DNA from 2 places in the Shewanella sp. T24-MNA-CIBAN-0130 genome. Region 1 is predicted to be linked to the other one. Evidence: predicted binding sites of a transcription regulator. Region 1 holds the regulator's gene; the other holds the start of a gene.
The links. The regulator ArgR, encoded in region 1, controls arginine synthesis, uptake and breakdown. The targets are predictions, from matches to a motif close to ANTGAATANNTATTCANT.
Positions count from the first base shown of each region.

Region 2: gltB (glutamate synthase large subunit) is a predicted target of ArgR. The motif match lies at 1,673-1,690, and genes of this name have one in related genera.

Region 1 is NZ_JBEOPP010000041.1:37,476-40,891, forward strand. Features, by position in the region: gene AAEZ02_RS15475 (GNAT family N-acetyltransferase) at 90-656, opposite strand; gene AAEZ02_RS15480 (hypothetical protein) at 660-878, opposite strand; gene AAEZ02_RS15485 (META domain-containing protein) at 1,001-1,489, shown strand; gene argR (transcriptional regulator ArgR) at 1,685-2,155, shown strand; gene AAEZ02_RS15495 (Dyp-type peroxidase) at 2,219-3,157, opposite strand.
Region 2 is NZ_JBEOPP010000072.1:15,325-18,740, forward strand. Features, by position in the region: gene gltB (glutamate synthase large subunit) at 1-1,619, opposite strand, end outside; gene mnmL (tRNA modification radical SAM protein MnmL/YtqA) at 2,143-3,111, shown strand; gene AAEZ02_RS19645 (Hpt domain-containing protein) at 3,403-3,416, shown strand, end outside.

The DNA.
Region 1 (3,416 bases):
GATATTGCAGACTTGAAATAAATCGGTTTTTATCGATATATCCCTTATACCGCCTTGACGTTAAATAACCACCTTAACGACACAATTGATCAGATACCATTTACCGTGGCAGTGGCAGTGGCAGTGGCCAGTAAACAATAATCACGTTGTTCAAAACTAAATTGATCAATCTCTGTCATCGCCGCTTTTTGTTGATGTGCGGCTAATGAACGCGCATTGTCTGCGGCGACATACGTAATCATAAATGGAAAGGTATTGCTTACTTGTTTTTTTAATTCAGTGACTAACGCCGAAAATACTCCTTTGCCACGTTTTGATTCTTGGATCCAAACCGGCCCATATTGGCATGAATTAGTGGTCGATAAAGTTTGTCCCTCTAAATCGGTAAACTTAATTTTTTGAATAATATGGCGATACAATGGTTGCGCGGAAAGAAAGGACCATTTGGCTGCCATCACATAACCAATGATTTGCTCTTGCTCTTCTGCCACGATAAACCAATGCTGATTGATAAGCTGTATCACCTCGCCTTTGCTGAGTGAATGAGCATGAAGTTGGTTATTTGAACCTAGCAACTCATCATCTACATGAGCACGTTCTAACTGCACAATAGCAGCAACATCGGTTAATAACGCCTTACGGATAATAAATGACAATGATTATTCCTTTGACCCTAAATTGGGAGATTGTTTCTTAGACCATTCTATCACTAGCGCAACAGGCAGCGGAGACATAATTAATGTCCCCACACCAATAAGTAAGGCAATGACTAATATACCACTGACTTGCTGGCCTATATCACTTTGCCAATATAATCCTACGCCCACCAGCAACATGATTAAACCAACGATATGCAACACTTTGAGTAATTTGATCATTTTAGACTCTTTAATACGTTAAATAATGTTCATTAATCCGAAAAATTACAATTATTTACGCTCTTACTCACCTTCAAGTAGTAGAATAACGGCAATTTTTTCGTATTTGGAACTCTCTTCGCATGATAAAGCATATTCTTGGCGCCACCGTTATATTTTTAGGCCTTAGTGCTTGTCAAAACCACACTCAAATTGTCTCAAATGAACAATTAATTGGTACTTGGCATGTAGAAGTCGTCCTTGATACTCCTACCATTAATAATAGCCCAGCAAAATTAGTTTTTGCCCAAAATGGTGAGTTAAGCGGCAATAACAGCTGTAATCAATTTTTTGGTCATTACGATCAACAAGGAAATCGACTCCAAATGGCACCGTCGGGTTCAACTATGAAAGCTTGTGTAGATAGTTTAATGGCCCAAGAAGCGGATTTGATGCACGCTATTGCACAGGTACAACAGATTGATTTCTCAAAAGGCAAACTCAATCTGCTGTCTGAAAAGGGTGATACGCTATTGGTACTAACAAAACAATCATCGCCACGATCGTTATACAAAGAATCGTTATATAACGAGTCGTCCGATAAAGCCTCTTTAAATACTGCACCCTATTAATTTATAGTTTATAACCTCAATACTGTGAATTATTCACTTAAGTCGGTAGACTTATTACTCACCCAAGTGTCAGCTTAAAGTTCCACTGTAAAATGAATTTTTATTCAATAAATCTGATTCTTTCTTGACTTAACAAGCCAATATATTCAAAATATGCTAGTTTTTTGAATAACAACTATAAGATGAATTATCACTATGCCAGCGACAAGAAATCAGGATGAGCTCGTTCGAACTTTTAAGGCGATTCTGAAAGAAGAACGTTTTGGAAGCCAAAGCGAGATTGTTATTGCGCTTCAAGCCGAAGGATTCGGTAATATTAATCAATCTAAGGTCTCTCGCATGCTCAGCAAGTTTGGTGCTGTGCGAACTCGAAATGCTAAGCAAGAGATGGTGTATTGCCTCCCTGCCGAGCTAGGCGTTCCGACTGCGGGTAGTCCAGTTAAGAATTTAGTACTGGATGTTGACCATAACCAAGCCATGATTGTGGTAAGAACCAGCCCAGGTGCAGCGCAATTAATTGCACGTTTGCTCGATTCAATAGGCAAACCAGAAGGCATATTAGGTACCATTGCCGGCGATGATACTATTTTTATTTGCCCAGCAAGCATAAAAACTATTGATGATACTCTCGAAACGGTTAGATCCTTATTCAACTATAGTGAATAAAAAAACCGTTCCAATAAAAAAGCAATGCCATGGCATTGCTTTTTTATTGCCTAGGATCGGCGTTTACACATCATCAAATTGAGTTAAAAAATCCAGTGATGGTACAAAAAATGACGACCCAGTCAACGCTTTAGTAAACGACATTAGATGATCATGATTTCCATGACCATCACCGTGCACCATACTGCGGAGCATTTTTTCGAAGTTATCAGGTGTACGGCATACAGAAAGAAACATTAGCCCTTGTTCTCTAATCGAACCATATGGCATGCTTTGGCGTAAAATCTCTAATGCGTTACCCTGTGGGTCCTTTAAATTGACTCGTTTCGTATGGCTGGTTAATGGCTTATCTTCTGACTCGTACTCAATATCATCAACTTTGGTTCGACCAAAAATATCTTCTTGTTTTTTAAGTGGTAAACGATGCCATTTACTTAAGTTATGCATGTATTTTTGCACATGTAGATAACTACCAGATACAAAGTCTTGATCTTCATCACCGACGAGCGCAACTTGTTGACGATGGCGCCCTTTAGGGTTTTCAGTACCATCAACAAAGCCGGTTAAATCACGACTGTCCATAAATCGAAAACCGCGCTCTTCATCGACTAACTCAACCAAATCCTCAAACATTTGATTAATTTCATTAGCAACAAGATGCAAAATATCATAACGATCGCAACGGATATGAACAAACAGATCATATTCCATCGCGGGAGCATCACGATTACCGTCATTCATTGCAGGAAAAGGTTTCAACAATGCTGGACGAGCTTCTGGATAAAAAGTATCCCAAAAATTGGCCCCAATACCCACAAAGCCATTAAAAGCACTGTCTGCATACTGATCCGTGAGTTCGTAAATGTATTGCGCCACATTAGCAATGGACGGACGTAGTTGATCTTCAACACCGTCATTGGCATTAAACATCAAGTACACACTGTGTAAATTCCCTTCTGCGCAAATCCCTAACTGTTCACGAGGCATAACTTGGTTACCCATATTAACTCATCTACCTTAATACTTTATGTCGGCCTAAATGGTTATAACTTAACGCTTTGATGTAATTAAGTAGTCATTAGATAACCAATAGCTTCTTTTATCAATTCCGCTAATTAATAGCTTATCTTAATTCAATATACATTACCCGAAGTGTACTCACATTTAGCTGATTTGTAATCGATATTGTACTCATATTGGGTCAGGTAAGAGGTTGATCATTCATTACAATTATTATCATACTGTCTGTGAATATGGCGAG
Region 2 (3,416 bases), on a different contig from region 1:
AGATTTTGCTCGCGGCCTACACAAGTGGCTAATGACATCACGTGTTTTTCACGTAATGGGTCAATTGGTGGGTTGGTGACTTGAGCAAATTTCTGACGGAAATAATCATACAATGAACGCGATTTTTTCGACAATACTGCCATGGGAGTATCATCACCCATTGAGCCGACGGCTTCTTCACCTTTACTGGCGAGTACCCAAATAACTTGCTCTAATTCTTCACGAGTAAAACCAAACTGTTTTTGGTATTGCAGCAGTGTTTTAGCATCAAAGCCACTTGAACCTTGTTTGCTGGGAGGCATTTGCTCAGCAGGAACTAGGGTTTGACTGTTTTTAGCCATCCATTCTTTATAAGGATGACGACGTTTTAAGTCGTTATCAATTTCAAAAGAGTGATGTAAATGACCGTTCAAGGTGTCCAATACTAATAATTCACCCGGCCCTACACGGCCTTTTTCAATCACTTCATCGGCTGCATAATCCCAAATACCGACTTCAGAGGCTAAGGTTAGGATACGATCCTTGGTTATAACGTAACGAGAAGGACGTAGGCCGTTGCGATCAACCGCACAGGCAGCATGGCGACCATTAGTCATTACAATGCCAGCAGGGCCGTCCCACGGCTCCATGTGCATTGAGTTAAAATCATAGAAAGCTTTTAACTCGTCGTCCATCTCTGGGTTTGATTGCCATGCTGGTGGAATAAGTAAGCGCATGGCTCGGTATAAATCCATCCCACCTGATAACAGCATTTCGAGCATATTGTCTAAAGAAGAGGAGTCTGAACCTGTTTCGTTAACAAAGGGTGCCGCTTGTTGTAAGTCGGGCAATAAAGGCGAATTAAACTTATAGGCACGCGCTCTAGCCCATTGACGATTACCGGTAATGGTATTGATTTCACCGTTATGGGCAAGATAACGAAACGGTTGGGCTAATGGCCACTTGGGATGTGTGTTGGTTGAAAAGCGCTGGTGAAATAAACAAATGGCACTTTTCAAACGTATATCTGCTAAGTCTGTGTAAAATGACGGCAGATCGGCTGGCATCATTAACCCTTTATAGACAATCACTTGCCCAGAAAGACTGGCAACGTAAAAGTCTTCATCATCAGTGATTTGCTGTTCAAGTCGGCGACGCGCCATATACAAGCGACGTTCAAGATCTTTTTCCCGCCAGCCAACTGGCGCGTTGATCAATACTTGATAAATCTGTGGCAAGCTTTCCCGACCAATCTCCCCCAAAACATCAGGATTAATCGGAACTTTACGCCAACCAGCGACACTTAACATTTCTCGTTGTAGTTCTTTTTCTAAGATAAGTTTGGCTTCATCAGCGCGTTGTTTATCTTGGCTGAGAAATAGCATACCCACGGCAAAATTTCGGCTCAAATGCCAATCATTTTCTGCCGCAATAGCTTTAAAAAACCCTGTAGGCATTTGCATTAATAGACCACAGCCATCACCTGTGCGTCCGTCCGCTGCAATACCACCACGATGCTTCATTCGATCGAGACCATGAATCGCAGTACGCACAATGCGGTGACTCGCGTCACCATCCATTTGTGCAATTAAACCAAATCCGCAATTGTCACGCTCAAAACTGGGATGATACAAGCTCATACAAAAACCCCCTAAACCTCTACTAGAATACGACTCGGGGTAAATTCAAAGAATATCCATAGATATGCACCCGAACCATTCAAAATAAACTGAGATTGAATAAAGGTCAAACCAAAAAAATGCAACAAACTGAAATCTAAATACTCATAAAACGTAATACGCTACCAACCTTACGTTAACGTAAACTGTGATATATCACCTATAACCTTATGAATAAAAAGAATTTTAGAAAATGATAAAATAATCAGCTACTTTTTTGCAACAACAACAAAGAAGTGTTTTTGAAACAAAAATAGTGAATTTTATTTCAAACACAGTTTTTGAGTAAAAAATTATTCTAAATGACTAAATATTCATATCGAGTGTTTTGTAAGTTGATTAAATGGTGTTAACTGTTTTTAGCGTTAGCGCACAAGTTTACTGCCAGCGCCAATAGATAAACTATTTTATTGATTTAGCACCAAGACAGGTGTGTATCGGTTGACTAAACTGGCGAACTTTAAAGTAATGTTGAGAGTAAATTTTGGGTTTAGATGACTACGTTAATACATTTGGTTTACATTGCAAGCAACGTTATGGCCAACGCATAAAAAAATTAACTATAGATGCCCAATTTACTTGTCCTAATCGAGATGGCACCTTAGGCGTAGGCGGTTGTACTTTTTGTAATGTGGCTTCATTTAGCGGAGAACAAGACAGTGCTCAACCCATTGCAGTGCAATTATCCGAAGGAAAAATACGTGCCCAGTCAGCCAAAAAAAGTGTGCTTCCCACTGAAGTAGCCCCAGCGTCGACAGCAAAATATATTGCTTATTTTCAGGCCTATACCAGCACTTACGATGAGTACAAAGTACTCAAGCAAAAATATGATCAAGCCGTTGAAGATACCGATATTGTCGGGCTTCATATTGGTACTCGTCCTGACTGTGTGCCTAATGAAGTACTTGATTTATTGGTTGAGTATCAACAACGAGGCATCGAGGTGTGGCTGGAGCTTGGTTTACAAACGGCCAATAATCAGACCTTAAAGCGGATTAATCGTGGCCATCAATTATGCCAATACCGTCAAACCGTTAAAAAGGCTCGTGCTAGAGGGATTAAAGTGTGCACCCATCTGATACTAGGCCTCCCAGGAGAAACTTCCGTGGACTACTTTAATAGCTTACAAACCGTATTAGGGATAGGTGTTGATGGGCTAAAACTGCACCCACTACATATTGTAGAAGGCAGTATTATGGCAAAACAATGGCGTTATAATCCCATGCCATTGATCGGTCTGGACGAGTATGCTTCAGAGGTCGCAAAACTGATCCGTCACACCCCAAAAGACATTATCTTCCATCGCGTGACCGCTTATGCAAAAAAACCAATGTTGCTTGCGCCTGATTGGTGTGCTTTTCGTTGGGATGGTCTTGTTGCGATTGTTAATGAGTTACGAGACTTTGGCGGCCAAGGTAGCGCTTTAATGTGTAGCCAAAGTAAAACGGTTTAGTGTTAGAGATATCGATAGATTGGTCGTGAGTCAGCTGAATACGATCAAAATAAAGGTCGGTTTTTATGACGTAATACAAGGGTGGTAACGATTATTTACTCATTATTGAATAAAACATTACCAATATGAGGTATTTTTAAACATTGGTAATACCAGTTGATCAGTTGTGTTAGTAAAATGTAATATTTATAATTAAATCGCAGCTAAATATTGGCAAGCCTTGCATAGGGTATTTTACTCGGTATCATATTTAAAATTCTAGAAAGTTATATTATTGATAGAGGTGCCTTTATGGCCACAACGCA